DNA from 3 places in the Azospirillum sp. A29 genome. Region 3 is predicted to be linked to each of the others. Evidence: predicted binding sites of a transcription regulator. Region 3 holds the regulator's gene; each other region holds the start of a gene.
What was found. The regulator LexA, encoded in region 3, represses DNA repair genes until DNA is damaged. The targets are predictions, from matches to a motif close to ATGTTCTANTTTGGTTC.
Positions count from the first base shown of each region.

Region 1: ABNQ38_RS14370 (ImuA family protein) is a predicted target of LexA. The motif match lies at 1,692-1,708, and genes of this name have one in related genera.
Region 2: ABNQ38_RS24495 (ImuA family protein) is a predicted target of LexA. The motif match lies at 2,577-2,593, and genes of this name have one in related genera.

Region 1 is NZ_CP170465.1:6,493-12,144, forward strand. It holds gene ABNQ38_RS14365 (hypothetical protein) at 1-1,134, opposite strand, end outside; gene ABNQ38_RS14370 (ImuA family protein) at 1,820-2,533, shown strand; gene ABNQ38_RS14375 (Y-family DNA polymerase) at 2,421-3,995, shown strand; gene ABNQ38_RS14380 (error-prone DNA polymerase) at 3,992-5,652, shown strand, end outside.
Region 2 is NZ_CP170466.1:1,990,803-1,996,454, reverse strand. It holds gene ABNQ38_RS24510 (tyrosine phosphatase family protein) at 1-81, opposite strand, end outside; gene ABNQ38_RS24505 (tRNA-uridine aminocarboxypropyltransferase) at 370-1,077, opposite strand; gene ABNQ38_RS24500 (hypothetical protein) at 1,438-1,620, shown strand; gene ABNQ38_RS24495 (ImuA family protein) at 1,614-2,552, opposite strand; gene ABNQ38_RS24490 (SH3 domain-containing protein) at 2,677-3,129, opposite strand; gene ABNQ38_RS24485 (EF-hand domain-containing protein) at 3,404-4,228, shown strand; gene hemN (oxygen-independent coproporphyrinogen III oxidase) at 4,333-5,652, opposite strand, start outside.
Region 3 is NZ_CP170466.1:560,232-565,883, reverse strand. It holds gene gltX (glutamate--tRNA ligase) at 1-715, opposite strand, end outside; gene ABNQ38_RS17520 (ComEC/Rec2 family competence protein) at 872-3,025, shown strand; gene lexA (transcriptional repressor LexA) at 3,099-3,824, opposite strand; gene glp (gephyrin-like molybdotransferase Glp) at 4,035-5,264, opposite strand; gene moaC (cyclic pyranopterin monophosphate synthase MoaC) at 5,269-5,652, opposite strand, start outside.

The DNA of each region.
Region 1 (5,652 bases), on a different replicon from region 3:
CACCGCCCAGGCTTCGTCCTGCGGCCGCTCGCGATAGCCCTCAATCACGCGTGCCAGCGTCGTCGCACCGGCTTCCGGATCGATGCCCACCCCGCAGCACCAGCTCCGGGTGCCGTACGAGCAATTGCCGACGGCTTCACTGTCGTGCAGGGTCACCGGCTCGTCGCCAAAACGCCGGGCAAAGGTTGCGAGACGCCGCAGACGCCGTTCGGCGCGCTCGTCCGGCGACAGGGAACGGCGGACCGTCAGGCTCATCTTGCGCGTCAGTCCGGCAACGGCCCGGGCGACATCCGGCCCGTGATAGGAGACTGCACCCTGCCGGGCGATCACGCCGCGCTCGACCCTCACATCCAGCCCGCGCGCCTGCGCCGCCCACGTCGCCGCGTAAACCTCTACGCCGGATACCGGAGACAGCAACGGCTGGGCATCGAGGGTCATGAGACCGTCCACGACCGCGAGTTCTCGACAGTCCACCCGCGACAGCCAACGCTGGGGAACCGTGATGGTCCACGACGAGCTGGGCGCGGCATAGCTCTTGTACCGGCCACCGTACGGGTAGACCCGGCCTAAGCTTACGGTGAAACCAACCGCCGCAGGGTCATCCGTCAGCCAGACCTCGCAGGAGGTGCCGTGCGCTGCGCTGCGGAACAGCGCTCGCGCCACCTCTTCCACCCGCCGGACCCGGCGGGCCCGCAAACGGTCAGTCGGCATGCCGACCGGCAGAGCATGGCCCGGCCGCAGGGCCGACTGCGCGCGCCGCTTGAGAGCCTGCAGCACTCCCAACGCCATGACCAACGCCCTGCCCTCCTGCTCGGCCGCGCCCTTGGTCAAGCCGTGCGCCGGCCCGGCGTTCCGCAGCGCCTTCACGAGGTCGGAAAACTTCGCCCCGTCGTGCGTGCGCATCAGCCCAGCAACAGCGTGCAGAAACCCCGGACGGATGGCGGACGCCCGCGCGACCGTGTCAAGGGCGGTCAGGGCGCGGTCCACAAGCGGCTGATCGTACCAGGGCGGGTTCGCCAGCAGGCGGGCGCTGAGCCGCGCCACCGGTCCGCCGTTGCGGCCAATATGCTTCGGCAGGCTGCTGGTCAGCACGGGCGACGCCGCGGCAGCATCGCGGGAACCGAGAAAAATCATGAAATCCCCTGCGCAATCACGCGTCGCGGCCGGCGGGATACCGGGGCGAGGCGGTGGCCCCGGCGGATATGGTCCGAATTTTGCGTGGCAAGCCCACGACCAGTCAATTCCGCAACAATTTTGCCGGACGGCCCCGCCACGTCACTGGGGATCAGGCGTTGCACCAGACCGATGGGATGGGGCGCTCCGTTCGGAGTTCGCTCGGGCCCGACGTGCCGGTTCCCGGTCGCGCCCTCCCGAGCCGCCGCTCAGCCACACGTATGCCCATCCTGCGTGCCGCGGACGGACGCAGCGGGCAGACTGGGCCGACGAAGGCCCCTCTGCGCCGGATCAACATCATGACGATCCGCGTTGAGGGATCGATCGGGCGCTGATCGGTACGTTGGTGGAGCGGACGACGGGGTTCACGATGCTGCTCCATCTGCTCCGATGTTTGCGCCGGATTTCCGCTTGTGACGCTTAGTCGATAATCACATCAGCGATGCGGAGAAACGTGACGCCACTGCCCTGACCTTGGCCGCAACAGGCTTGGTCTTGACTTATGTCCGGTTTATGGGGAACAAAAAGGGAACATAATCCTCCTCGGCCTGTCTCAAGAGACATGTATCCTGACCAGCCCACTCGACCTGCCCTTCAGGACCTGCGCAACCGCATCCGTCAGCTGGAACGCGGCGGACAGCGCGTCATGCGCGTGCTGCCGTTCGGGCTCACCGAGATCGACGATCGGCTGCCAAGCGGCGGGCTGGCGTTGGGGGCCGTGCACGAGGTGGCCGAGGGCGGCGACCTAGGCGTGATCCACGCCGCGGCGGCCACGCTGTTCGTCGCGGGGATCCTGTCCAGGATGACGGGGCCGGTGCTCTGGTGCCTGCGGGCGTCGGACCTGTTCGCCCCGGCGCTCTCCCAGGTCGGCTTGGACGCGAACCGGGTCATCTACGCCGAGGCTCCGGATGAGAAGATGCTGCCTCTGCTGATCGAGGAAGGCCTGCGCCACCGCGGGCTGGCAGCCGTGGTCGGCGAGCTCGCCAAACTGCCCATGGTGGCGTCCAGGCGCATGCAAATCGCCGCGGAGCACTCTGGGGTCACAGCCATCATCCTACGCCGGTGGCGCAGCCCGGCCGCGGCCGCCGCTGAAGTCGGCCAGCCCACGGCCGCCGTCACCCGTTGGCGGGTCTCCGCCCTGCCGTCCAGCCCGCTGCCAGCGCCGGGAATGGGCCGAAGGCGATGGCGGGTGGAACTGGTGCGGTGCCGTGGAGGTGGGGCGGGTGAGTGGGACATGGAGGGCTGCGATGAGAAGGGTCGTCTCGGTCTACTTCCCAACTTGGCCGACGGATCGGCTTCGCGCCAGGGCACGCTCGTCGAAGAACCGCCAAGGCAGGCCGGGCTCCGGATCGGCGCCTGACGCCGACGAGCCGACCGACAAGCCCTTCGTCGTCGCGTCGACCGGTGCGCAGCGCGTCATCACGGCTGTAGACATGGCCGCCCATCGGCTCGGCTTGCGCCGGGGCATCCCGCTCGCCCAGGCGCGGGCAATGGTACCAGACCTGATGGTCGCCGACGCCGATCCCGAAGCCGACGCCGAGGGTCTGCACCGACTGGCGCTGTGGGCACTCCGCTATAGCCCGATCGTGTCCGTCGACCTGCCGGACGGCCTGTGGATCGACATCACCGGCGCCAGCCATCTGATGGGCGGCGAACGCCCGTTGCTTGACGACCTGGTCGGCCGCCTTGCTGCAATGGGCGTCGCCGCGCGGGCTTCCGTCGCCGGTACACCGGGCGCCGCCAATGCCATCGCGCGCTTCGGTCACCGGCCTGTGTGTGTGGTGGATGATGCGCTGGAGACAGTGTCCGCCTTGCCGCTCGCCGCCCTGCGGCTACCGCCAGAGATGACGATGGAACTCCGGCGTCTGGGCTTCAAATCCATCGGTGACCTGGAGGCGACGCCGCGCGCACCGCTGGCCCATCGGTTCGGTACGGTGCTTGGCCGACGGCTGGACCAAGTCTTCGGCAGCATCGCTGAACCGATTGTGCCTGTTGTCCCGACCGAAGCCGTCCGGGCGCGCCACAGCCTGGTCGAGCCTATCAGCACGGCTGAGGCACTCCAGGCCGTCATCGGGGCGCTGGTGAAGGACCTCTGCGGACAGCTGGAGCAACGGGGGCTGGGCGCCAGAACGCTGGACCTGCTCTGGCATCGGGTTGACGGCACGATGCAGGCCATCCGGGTCGGGACGGCCAAGCCAGTCCGCAGCGCGGCGCACCTCATCCGTCTGTTGGTCGAGCGAGTCGATAAGGTCGACCCTGGGTTCGGCATCGAAAACGCCATCTTGATGGCCGCGCTTGCCGAGCCCCTGACGGCCGAGGAGGTCGGCCGCCTGGTCGGCGCTGGAACCGAACTTGCCGCCCCCGATGACGCGGCCACCATCGCCGGACTGATCGACGTCCTGGGCAACCGAATCGGCCATGACCGGCTCTATCGGTGCGCACCCTTGGAGAGCGACGTCCCCGAAAGGTCGGTCACGCGCATCCCCGCCCTGGCACCGCCGGTAACGACCGGTTGGCCGTCCCAGTGGCCACGGCCGGGACGGCTGTTGACACCGCCGGAACCCATAGAGACGCTGGCCCTGATGCCTGATCACCCGCCGATGGCTTTCACCTGGCGGGGAGTTCGTCGGCTCATCAAGCGGGCGGACGGCCCAGAGCGCATCCATGGCGAATGGTGGCGACGAGATCGCGAGATGGCGGCCGCGCGCGACTACTACGCCGTCGAGGACCATGCAGGCGAGCGCTTCTGGCTCTACAGGTCTTGGGAGGGCTCGCCGGAGACCAGCCCGGTGCGCTGGTTCATCCATGGGCTGTTTGGATGACGGCCGAGGACACGGGGTCTGGCTCCTCGAATACGGCATACGCCGAACTCCAGGTGACCACCCACTTCAGCTTCCTGCGCGGCGCCTCATCCGCGGAGGAGTTGTTCGCGCAGGCTGCGGCCCTGGGCATCCCGGCATTGGGCATCGTCGACCGGCACTCGCTGGCTGGCATCGTGCGCGCCTATGAGGCCGCGAAGCAGACCGGCGTGCGGTTGGTGGTCGGCTGCCGGGTGGACCTGAGCGACGGCACGGCCCTGCTGCTGTATCCGATGAACCGGGCGGGCTACGGGCGGCTCTGCCGCCTGCTGACCATCGGCAAGGCCCGGGCTGGCAAAGGAGCCTGCGAGCTCACCTGGGAGGACTTGGCAGACTGGGCTGAGGGACTGCTCACCATCCTGATGCCGGAAGAAGCGGACGAGCACTGTGCCCGGCAGCTGGAACGCCTGCGCCGATTCTACTCGGGCCGCTGCTATGTGGTGCTGACCCTCCGGCGGCGGCCGGGAGATGCCATGCGCCTGCATCAACTGGCGGCTATGGCGGCCGCGCTACGCGTGCCGACGGTGGCGACCAACGACGTGCTGTATCACGCGCCGGAGCGCCGGATCATGCAGGACGTTGTCACCTGCATCCGCGAGGGATGCACCATCGACAGCGCTGGCTTCCGGCGGGAACGGTTCGCCGACCGTCATCTGCGGCCACCGGCGGAGATGGTGCGCCTGTTCACGAAATACCGGGAGGCGGTGGCCCGCACGCTGGAGATTGTCGATCGCTGCCGCTTCTGCCTGTCCGAACTCCAGTACCAATATCCCGAGGAGGTCTGTACGCCCGGCCTGACGGCGCAGCAGTCGTTGGAGCAACTGACCTGGTCAGCAGTTGCCGACCGCTATCCCGATGGCGCGCCGGAAAAGGTTCAGGCCGTGCTCCGGCACGAGTTGCGGCTCATCGGGCAGTTGGGCTACGAGCCCTATTTCCTGACCGTCCACAGCATCGTCCGGTTCGCCCGGTCGCGTGGCATCCTGTGCCAGGGGCGGGGCTCGGCGGCGAACTCGGCCGTCTGCTTCGTATTGGGCATCACCAGCATCGATCCCGAGCGCCACAACCTTCTCTTCGAGAGGTTCGTCTCGGCAGAGCGCCGGGAGCCACCGGACATTGACGTCGACTTCGAGCATGACCGACGCGAAATCGTAATCCAATGGATTGACCAGACTTATGGAAGGCACCGCGCTGCTCTGACGGCCGTGGTCAGCCGGTACCGGGCGCGGGGTGCCATCCGCGACGTCGGCAAGGTCATGGGGCTCACCGAGGACATCACGGCCGCGCTGGCGGGGCAGATATGGGCTTGGTCCGACGAAGGCGTCGACGAGCAGCACGCAGCCGAACTGAAGATGAACCTAGAGGACCGGCGTCTCAGGCTGACCCTGGAGCTTGCCCGACAGCTGATGGGCACGCCGAGGCATCTGTCTCAGCACCCGGGTGGTTTTGTGCTGACGCAGGGTCGGCTCGACGAACTCGTCCCCATTGAACCCGCCGCTATGGAGGACCGGCAGGTTATCGAATGGGACAAGGACGACATTGACGTCCTCCGCATCATGAAGGTCGACGTCCTCGGCCTCGGCATGCTCGGCTGCATGCGCAGGGCCTTCGAAATCCTGGAGGA
Region 2 (5,652 bases), 1.3 Mb from region 3:
GACCTTGCCGCCGCCGAAATTACAAAGCTCGCTGAGACCGCAGACAGTCAGGCCGAAAGGCACGAAATCGCTGGCCATCATTCTCTCGTTCGATTGCGGGGGAAGAAAATCGAAGGGATTTGCGGCCAGCATTTGGCACCGGGCGCCACGGCCCCGTCAACCCGGCCGAAGCGGGGCCAATCAAAGAATGTTGAACAGGTAGAGCAGGAGGATGACGGGGATCGGAATGCCGACCAGCCACAGCAGGATGCCTCGCACGTACCCTCTCCTTCTTCCGTTGATGACGGGCGATGCGGCCGGACGCCGCCGGCCCTCTCACCCATCATCAACGGCGCAGCCGCCGGTTGGTTGCAGCCGCGCGAACGAGCGTCAGGCCTCCTCATCCCCCTCGTCGTCGGAAACAGCCGCCGGAGCATCGGCGTCGGTCGGCAGCGCCGGACGCGGACGGCGGGTCCGCAGCTTCTTCAGCAGCAGTGAGAAGGGCTTCAGCGCAGTGTCCATGATGGTCTGGTCCCCCTCCAGCCGCGACAGCAGGAAGGCGCCGGCTTCGAGGGTGGAGACGCTGTCGCGCCGCGGCTCCTTGCGCGCCTGCCCATAGAGCGAGCGGAACTGCGGGTTCAGCACGATGCGGTGGCATTTCAGCAGCCAGGCATTGCGCCACCACAGGGTCTTGGCCTGGCTCCAGGTGCCGTCCAGGACGATGACGCCTTGCAGCTCCTCAAGGATCTCCGCACTGTCGCGCAGCGGCTGGCCATTTCTGTCGACCACCCCCACCTCCGGTCGAGGAGCGCCGCCATCCTTCACCGGACCGAGATACAGCACGCCCCAGCGCTTGGGATCGACCTCCCGCCCCAGGATGCGCTTCAGGCCCGGCCAGCTCAACCCGACCTTCACCATCGAATTGGTGAATTGCAGATGGGCGATCTGGGCGGTGCCCAGATTTTCCCGCTTCTCCTGCGGATGCTGCAGGATCAGCAGGAAGACGCCGTTGTCGATCGGCTGCACTGCCTCACAAATGCACAGGTGATTAGGCTTTAGGCAGGTCGGGCAGGATTCGGGGGCGGTGGCGCTGTGCATGGGAGGTACGCATTCCTTGAAGGGGATTGGCCGCGAATATGGGTTGGAACGACGCGGAAGGGAACACATCTCACACCGAGGCCGGCGATGCTCACCGAAGAGCGATGGCCGCCACGGCGCGTACGACAGATCCCCTATCAAGACTCCCTCGTGTCATACCTGTTCATGTGGGTTCAAGTGGCTTCGTATAAACCGTTTGTAGAGACTTAGTCGTGTGTCATGGAACTCGTGTGACGCGCTTAACAGCTGGCCTGGAACTTGCGTAGTTATTATCCAGGCAAACAGGACGACGGGTGGGCCAGGATCGGCCTTAGTCAGGCTGATCCACGGTGCCATCCGGCGCTCAGAAGGAGACCTGCCATGCTGCCCGCCCACCTTGCCGACCGCCTGCTGAAGCAGCGCCGCGATGCCGACAGCGCGGAATTCGCCCGCCAGCTGCCGCTCTACGCCCCGATGGACGCGGATGACCCACGCTGGATGACCGAGCCGGACGGGTCGGAGCAGCCCGGCCGCCGCGAGCCAGACTGGGCGACCGACTACTGACCAGCAGTCAGCCTGGAGACGGCCGGTTTGCGGTGATCCGACAAACGACCCTGTCGGTTGTCGGACATCGGCCGCCCGGCCGGCCATAGCTCCGACTCGAGTGCTGCGGTCTGCCGAAGGCCGCTTCGATCCTCTTTCCCCACATCGTGCCAGCCCTGCCCGTCCCAGGCGAGGGTCCAACAGCCTGGGCGCCCGCCACGGCAGCGCTCCAGCATGACCGACCAGCGCGGCATTCCCAGCCCCGGCGGGCCTCCAGCCGGGCGTGGTGCCGCATCCCCCTCCTCATCCAGACTGGGGACGGCATCCAGCCGCCAGCGGGTCACCGCGGCGCTGAGCCCTTCCGCTCGCTCGCCTGCCATCGGCTGGTCCGCCATCCGCCGGTTGCGCCCGCCCGATACGCCAGCGCTCGCGTCCATCAGGAATCCGGTCACCCCCGACGACTCGGCGGCAAGCTGCAGCCGCCGGCTGGTGGTCAAGTCCAGCCCTTCCAACTCGCCCAGCACCGCCGACAGGGTGGAGCAGCGCAGCGCCTCCTCCATCGCCCACAGCGCATCGACTGGCCGCACCGCTCGCACCGCGACCAGCCGGTCGGGCGTCAGCCCATAGGCCGCCAGTCCCGGGGCATACAGGTCGCGCCCGCGCAGGATCCACAGCACCGGCCTTTTCGGGGTCGCCAGCCGGGCCAGCAGCGCCACGGCGAATCCGGTGCCCGTCCCCGGGTCGTCCGCCGCCACCGCATGCAGGCAGCCCAGCGGCAGCCCACCGTCGGGCAGATGGCCGTCGACCGAATCGATGCCGAACGCCAGGGTCCGCCCCCCTTCCCCGCCCGCTCCCTCGATCCGCCGGATGCGTGCGCGCAGCTCGGCCAGCAATCCGGCACGGTCGCGCGGCGCCGCATCCGTAGATCGGGAGGGGGTCAATGGGACAGGCATGACTCGGCTCCGCTCGACAGGTATATGTTCCTGATATGTTCTATCATGAACTCGTGTCGAGGGGGAGTCTGCGACTCCTGTCTTGTTTTCGGGCCGCCTGTCCTGCAGTCAGCCGTCGCTGGGATCAGTTGGCGATTGGCGCCGCGCCAATCTTGCCGCGCGGGGCAGCCTTGATGGTCGGGCCGGCATTGTCGACGGGCTTCGCCAGGGTGGTGGAGGTGCCGCGGGTGCCGCGCGGCGTGTTGCCCTTCAGGCTCAGCAGATGCAGCCGGACATAGGCGGTAGACCCGCCAACCTTCACCGCCACCCAGTCGCTGTTGCGCACCCGGCCCAGCGTGGTGACCGCCTGACCCGACCCAAGCGTGGCGATGACGCCCGAGCCGCCCGCCGGCTGGGCATAGGCCGGCGTCGGCTTGTCCACCTGCCACTCCCCGTAGATCGGCTCAAGCCCGGTTCCGGTATCGGGCGCAGTCCGCACGGTCGGCGGATTGGGGGTCCGCTGGTACGGCATGCAGCCGGGAACCATCAGCGTGGCCAAGGCCACCATCAAGGGAAGGGTACGCAGACGCCGGATCATCGCTCACCTTGAGATGGAACGGTGCTTTGCAGGAACGGGACGAACGGAGAGGGTAAACGGGTGGGTTGTGGACCTTCGGCGCGACCATACAGGAGGCAGCCCCCTCTTCGCCACCGCAGCGCAGCCGGATTCGCTATGCGCTTTTTGAGGCGCACCTCCCGGCCTTGAAGAATTATCTCAAATCCGATCTTTTCCGACGCCGTTCCGCGCAGGAGTGCCAGGCCGCCCTGCGTATCTTGACCATCACGACGGCACCTTACGGGGGCATCCGGCCATGATCTCCTCCCTCGGCAGTTCCAACAGCGCGGCGACGCTTCAAAAATTCTTCTCCAAGGCGGACGCCGACAGCGACTCGTCGCTGTCCAAGGACGAGTTGCTGGGCGCGCTCGGCGGCACCTCGGCCGCTTTCGACAGCGGAAAACTGTCGTCCGCCGTCGACGGCCTGATCGGCAGCCTGGACAGCGACAGCAACGGCTCGCTCAGCACGACCGAGTTCAGTTCCTTCGCCAGCCAGTTCGACTATGGCAGCGGAAGCACCCTGCTGGCGGCGCAGGAGCAGGCGAGCGCGATGCAGCAGCAGTTCGCCCAGAACCTCTATTCCAGCCTGGACAGCGACAGCAGCGGCGGCATCAGCACCGACGAGTTGACGTCCGTTTTGACCTCCGCCGGCCAGTCGAGCACCGATGCCGCGTCGCTGTTCAGCAGCCTCGACAGCGACGAGGACGGGTCGATTTCCCAGGACGAGTTGAGCAGCGCGCTGAAGCAGGCCGCCGCCAACCGCCCGCCGCCCCCGCCGCCGCCCGCCAATGACACAGGCACTTCCGGCGCTTCGGACAGCGGCAGCACGTCCTCGACCGTGTCCTCCAGTTCTGCATCCTCCAGTTCCGCGGCTTCAAGCTCGGCGTCTTCAAGCTCGGCAGCCGGCGGCACGACCGGCTACGACCCGCTGGACACCAACAAGGACGGCTATGTGTCGGAACAGGAACGGATGGCCGCCTATGGCGGCATGCAGCAGCAGACGGGCGGCGTCACGTCCAACCGCCTCAGCGGCGACATGCTGCGGACATTGATGCAGGGCATCAACGAGGTTGCCGCGTAGCCTTGTGGGTTCGGATGCGCGGCACGGGGAAAGGCGGTCGGCGGGTGGCGCCGGCCGCCTTTTCTTTTGCCCGACTTTCTCCGCCCGACTTTCTCCGAATGCCGTCAAACCGCCCGGCTGTGCCGTCCGGCGCCCTTGGACAGGTGGGTGTCGAAGCGGGCCGCGACGATGCGCATCAACGGACGGGCGCTCTCCGGCACATGGATGCGCCGGCCGTCCACCACCGCGACGCCGTCGGCGACCAGATCGGCCATGCCCTCCAGTTCCGCGTCGAAGGCGGACTCGGGCAAGCCGTGGGCACGGGCGATGGCGGCGGTGTCGACCGACAGGTCGCACATCAGCCGCATGATCAGGTCGCGCCGCACCTTGTCGTCCTGGGTCAGCGCGATGCCCTTGCCGGTGGGCAGGCGGCCCTCCACGATGGCGGTGGCGTAATGGTCGAAGGGCACCGCGTTTTGAACGTAGCCCTGCGGCAGCGCGCCGATGGAGGAGGAGCCGAAGCCCAGCAGAGTCTCGGCATCGTCGGTGGTGTAGCCCTGGAAGTTGCGGCCCAGCCGCCCTTCCTCCTGCTGCACCGCCAGTTCGTCGCCGGGACGGGCGAAATGGTCGAGACCGATGGCGCTGTAGCCGGCGGCCGACAGCGTGTCGGCGATGGCGGCGAACTGCTCCCAGCGGCCGAGCGAACCGGCCAGAACCGACTCGTCGATCTTCTTCTGGTGGGTCTTCATCCACGGCACATGGGCGTAGCCGAAGACCGACAGCCGGTCGGGCGCCATCTCCAGCGCGATCTCGGCGGAGCGGGCGACGCTCTCCACCGACTGGTGCGGCAGGCCGTACATCAGGTCCAGGTTGACGCTGGCGATGCCGGCATCCTTCAGCCAGGCCAGCGCCTGCTCGGTGACGGCGCGCGGCTGGACGCGGTTGATCGCCTGCTGCACCGTCTCGTCGAAATCCTGCACGCCCAGCGAGGCGCGGTTGACCCCGGCGCGGCCCAGTGCCGCCGCCATCTCCGACGTCAGGGTGCGGGGATCGATCTCTACCGCCAGTTCGGCATCGTCGGCGACGTCGAAGCGCTTGAGCAGCAGCGCGATCATCGCCTCGAAATCGTCGGGCGCCATCATGGTCGGGGTGCCGCCGCCGAAATGGATGTGGCGCACCGCCAGACGGCCGGGAATGCGGTCGGCCACCATGGCGATCTCGCGCCGCATATGGTCGAGATACTCCGCGATCGGCTCGTAGCGGGCGACGATCTTGGTGTGGCACCCGCAGTACCAGCACATCTTCTGGCAGAAGGGGACATGCAGGTAGAGCGATCCCGAGCGGGACGGCTCGATCGCCTCCAGCCAGCCACCATAGACGTCGCCGTTCACCTGTGGCGTGAAGTGCGGCGCGGTCGGGTAGCTGGTGTAACGCGGCACCCGCAG
Region 3 (5,652 bases):
GCTTGGCGCCGTCCGGCCCGTGGATGAGCGGGATATGGCCGAAGCGCGGCAGGTCCCAGCCCATCGAGTTGAAGATCTGGATCTGGCGGAAGGTATTGGTCAGATGGTCGTCGCCGCGGATGACGTGGGTGACGCCCATGTCGTGGTCGTCCACCACCACCGCCAGCAGATAGGTCGGCGTGCCGTCGGCGCGCAGCAGGATCAGGTCGTCGAGCTGGGCGTTCTGCACCGTTACCTCGCCCTGGACGAGGTCGTTCAGGATGGTCTGGCCTTCCTGCGGCGCCTTCAGCCGGATCACCGGTGCCACGCCAGCGGGGGCATCGGACTCGGGACGGTCACGCCAGCGGCCATCGTAGCGCATTGGCTGGCCGGCGGCCTTCTGGGCGGCGCGCATCTCCTCCAGCTCTTCCGGGCTGCAATAGCAGCGATAGGCCTTGCCGGCGGCCAGCATCTGGTGCGCGACCTCGGCATGGCGGTCCTTGCGCTCGAACTGGCTGACGACGTCGCCGTCCCAATCCAGACCCAGCCACTTCAGCCCGTCGATGATGGCGTCCACCGCCGCGTCGGTGGACCGTTGCCGGTCGGTGTCTTCGATCCGCAGCAGGAACTGACCGCCGGTGTTGCGGGCGTACAGCCAGTTGAACAGGGCGGTGCGTCCACCGCCGATGTGCAGAAAGCCGGTCGGCGACGGAGCGAAGCGGGTGACGACGGTCATCGGTCTCTCAATTTCCGGTTCGGCGCTGGTATGATGCGCCGGTGGTTCGACACCGTGGTTTAACACAGCCACCCGGCTTGGAGGCAATGCGATGCGCGCATGGACGGTCATTGAGGGGCTCGCAGATGGCATCGCTGCGCCGGGAATCCGTTACCGGTGACGGCCGCCGGCTGGCCGGAGGAGGAAACCGACGGTCCCGCGGCGCTCGGCGGACGCTGGCGGCGACTGCTGGCGCGCATGGGCGGGCGACTCGTGGCGCTCGCGGAGGCGGAGGGCGCGCGCTGGGTGCTGTGGCTGCCCGTCGCCTTCGGGGCGGGTGTGTCGGTCTATTTCGGGCTGCGGCAGGAGCCCGACTGGTGGATCGGCGCGTCGGCGGTCGGCGGTTGCGCGGTGCTGGTGCTGGCGCTGCGGCGATGGTTCGCCATGGCCGGCGTGGCGACGGCGCTCTTGATGCTGGCGGCGGGATTCCTGGTGGCGCAGGCGCACACCATCCGCATGGCGGCACCGGTGCTGAGCCGCAGCATCGCCGGTGCGACCGTCACCGGCCGCGTGATGGCGGTGGAGCGGCGGCCGGGCGCGACGAGGATCACCCTGCGGGACGTGACCGTCAGCAAGCTGGCGCCGGAACGGACGCCGGCCGCCGTGCGCATCCGCCTGTCGGACCGCTTCCCGGCACCGGCGCCCGGATCGGTGGTGCGGCTACGGGCGACGCTGTTGCCGCCGCAGGCGCCTGCCGAACCCGGCGCCTTCGACTTCCAGCGGCGGGCGTGGTTCATGGGGCTGGGCGGCACGGGCTTCGCCACCGGTGCGCCGGAACTGGTCGAGGCGCCGCCGGTGACGGGGTGGAGCACGGTCGCCATCGCCTTCGAGAAGGCGCGCGGCGCGATTGCCGAGCGGGTGGCGGCTGCCATCGGCGATCCGGTGGAGGCGAGCGTCACCACGGCGCTGCTGAACGGCGAGGAGTTCGGCATCCCGGAAGCGACGATGGACGACTTCCGCAACAGCGGGCTGGCGCATCTGCTGTCGATCTCCGGACTGCATGTCGGCGTCGCCGCCGGCATCCTGTTCTATGTCGTGCGGGCGTTGCTGGCGGCGGTGCCCTACATCGCGCTGCGGTGGCCGATCAAGAAGATCGCGGCGCTGTTCGGCATCCTGTCGGCACTCGCCTACACGCTGCTGGTCGGGGCGCCGCTGCCGACGGTGCGGTCGGTGCTGATGACCGGCATGGTGATGGGGGCGATCATGCTGGACCGCCACCCGTTGAGCATGCGGCTGGTCGCCTTCGCCGGGCTGGTCACCATGGCGATGGACCCGGAGGGGATGCTGGGGCCGAGCTTCCAGATGTCCTTCGCCGCGGTGGTGGCGCTGATCGCGGCATTCGAGCGTGGCAGCGTCAGGCTGGCGGAATGGCGGCGCGATGCGGGATGGATCGTGCGCGGATTGTTCTATGTCGGCGGGATTTTGCTGACCAGCGTGGTGGCGACGCTGGCGACCTTGCCCTTCTCGCTCTTCCATTTCCAGCAGATCGCCTTCTATGGCGTGCTGTCGAACCTGATCGCCATTCCCATCACGTCCTTCTGGGTCATGCCGTGGAGCCTGATCGCCTACGCGCTGCTGCCCTTCGGACTGGAAGCACCGGCGCTGATCGCCATGAACTGGGGCGACCGGGCGGTGATCTGGACGGCGGAGTTCTTCGGCCGTCTCCCCTGGGCTTCGCTGACCGTGCCGGCGATGCCGGCGGAAGGGTTCGCGCTGCTGGTGATGGGAGGGATCTGGCTGTGCCTGTGGACGCGGTGGTGGCGTTGGTTGGGAATGCTGCCGGTCCTGGCGGGACTGGCCTCGCCCATGCTGGCGGTGCGGCCGGATGTGCTGGTGGCCGGCGACGGGCCAGTGATGGCGGTCAGGCTGCCGGACGGACGGCTCAGCGCGTCGGTCAAGGGCGGCGGGCGGATGACCGAAACCTGGCGGGAGCGCGATGGCGAGCGGTCGGTGGCCGATCCCTGGCCGGCGGACGGAGGATGGAACGGGGGAGGGCGGTCACTGGACTGCGACGCGCTTGGCTGCCTGTACCGGGTGCAGGGAAAGACGGTGGCCTTGCCGCGGCTGCCGGATGCGCTGGATGAGGACTGCGGGGCAGCCGATGCGGTGGTGACGGCGGAGGTGGCGCGACGCTGCCGGGCGGATTTGGTGGTGGACCGCTGGGTGCTGCGGCATGAGGGCGCGCATGCGCTGAGGGTGACCGCGGAGGGAATAACGGTGGAGACGGTGCGCGGGCTGCGGGGAGATCGGCCCTGGACCGGAGGAAAGTGAGAGCAGCTTGGACTTCGCCGATCCCTTCCCCCGCGGATACGGAGGAGGGGATCGGCGGCTGGGCACAAAAAGCTCAGTACTTCCGGACCAGACCGACCAGCTTGCCCTGCACGCGGACGCGGTCGGCGCCGAAGATGCGGGTCTCATAGGCGGCGTTGGCGGGCTCCAGGGCGATGGTGTTGCCCTTGCGGCGCAGGCGTTTCAGCGTCACTTCGCCCTCGTCCACCAGAGCGACGACGATGGTGCCGTTCTCAGCCGCATCGCAGCGCTGGATGACGATGGTGTCGTGGTCGAGGATGCCGGCTTCGATCATCGAGTCGCCGGAAACCTCCAGAGCGTAATGGTCGCCACCGGTCAGCATGGAGGCGGGGACGTCGACGAAGGCGCTGTTGTCGCGCAGGGCCTCGATGGGCGTACCGGCGGCGATCCGGCCATAGAGCGGGAGCTGCACCGTCTCGTTCGCGGCGGCCGGGGTCGGGGCGGGGGGAGCGGTATCGCGGCCGGCGAAGGCGAAATCGCCCTTGATGACGTTGGGCTGGAACTTCGGCTTGGGAGCCGCGGTCCGGTTGCGGGAGGCGTCAAGACCCTCGGGAAGGCGGAGAACCTCCAGCGCACGGGCCCGGTGGGGCAGGCGGCGGATGAACCCGCGCTCCTCCAACCCGGTGATCAGGCGATGGATACCCGACTTGGACTTCAGGCCCAGGGCGTCCTTCATCTCGTCGAACGACGGCGAGACACCGCCCTGGCCAAGCCGTTCGTGGATGAACAGCAGCAATTCGTGCTGCTTGCGCGTGAGCATGGATGCCTCCCGGCTTGGGCCAGACTGAAGATGGAACAAAAACTAAACGTTGCTCCATGTTCTAGTTTGGTTCCTGCTGCGCGTCAAGCCCCCCATCGGCTTCTTTTAGAACTTGTGTGGAACATTTGGAACGCGGTGAAACAGTTTTCCGGGTGATGTTCACCTGTTCCAGTCCTCACCCAAGCGCCATGTCCGGCGCTCTGTTCAAGTCTAGACGCTGAGCACTCCATCCGTCAAAGGGAGCACGGTCACCATCGCGCCGGCCGGTTCCGGGTCGGCATGGGGCGGGCGGGGGATCAGGCAATCGGACTGGGCGTACAGGGTGGTGATGGCACTGTCCTGGCGGGCGAAGGGCGTGACGGTCAGGACACCGTCCGGGCCGGCGGCGAGGGTGGCGCGCAGATATTCCTCGCGCCGGTCGTTGGCCCTCAGCGCGCCGGTCAGGCGGGCGCGCAGCGGCAGGCGGTCATCCTCCGGCGGCAGGCCCTGCAGCACGCGCAGGATCGGGCGGAGGAACAGGAGCGCGGTGACGCCGGTGGACACCGGGTTGCCGGGCAGGCCGAGCAGCGGCACCGACCCGGCACGGCCGAACATCAGCGCCTTGCCCGGACGCATCGCCACCGTCTGCACCTCCAGCGCCACGCCGCGTTCGGCCAGCACATCGCGGACGAAATCGTAATCGCCATGCGCCGCCCCGCCGGTGGTGACCAGCAGGTCGCAGCCGGCCGCCCCCTTCGCCAGTGCCGCCACACTTTCCGGCGTGTCCCTGGCGACGCCCAGATTGTGGGCGAGCCCGCCCTGGGCGGTCACCAGGGCGCAGAGGCCAAGCGCATTGGTGCTGACGATCTGGCTCGGCCCCAGCGGGTCGCCGGGCAGGGCGATCTCGTCGCCGGTGGCGAGGACGGCGATGCGCGGCCGGCGGTGGACCGACAACCACGGCACGTTTCCGCCGGCGGACAGCGCGATGTCGCGCGCGGTCAGGCGCCGGCCCGTCGGCAGAAGCTCCTGACCGGCCGTGAAGTCGAAGCCGGCTTCGCGGACGAAGCGGCCGGCGGCCACGGCGCGGCCGATCCGCACGGTGGCGTGGTCGGCGCAGCAATCCTCCTGCATCACCACGGCGTCGGCACCGTCGGGCAGGGGCGCGCCGGTGAAGATGCGCACCGCTTCGCCCGTACCAACGCTGCCGGTGAAGGCGTGGCCGGCGGCGGATTCGCCGATGCGGCGCAGCGGGACGGGGGCCTCGGCGGTCGCGGCGGCGATGTCGGCGGCACGCACGGCCCAGCCATCCATGGCGGCGGCGTTGAAGGGTGGCTGGGTCAGTCGGGCGACCACCGGTTCGGCCAGCACACGGCCGAGAGCATCGGGCAGGGCGACCGTCTCCGCCGGGAGGGCGGCGAAGGCCGACAGGATGCGGGCGCGCGCCTCGGCGACGGGGATCATGGCGTCAGGCTCCGGTGGAGGAGGACGCGCCCCACTCGCCGCTCTTGCCGCCGGCCTTGTGAAGCAGACGCACGTCGGTGACGGTCATCCCGCGGTCCACCGCCTTGCACATGTCGTAGACGGTCAACGCTGCGACGGTGACGGCGGTCAACGCCTCCATCTCCACGCCGGTCTGGCCCTTCAGCTTGCAGGTCGCCGTCACGTCCACCGCGTTGCGGGCGGGATCGCAGGACAGGTCGACCTTGACCGAGGTCAGCATCAGCGGGTGGCACAGCGGGATCAGGTCGGGCGTGCGCTTGGCTCCCATGATGCCGGCCAGCCGGGCGACCGACAGCACGTCGCCCTTCTTCACCCCGCCCTGCATGATGAGCGCCAGAGTTTCCGGCTG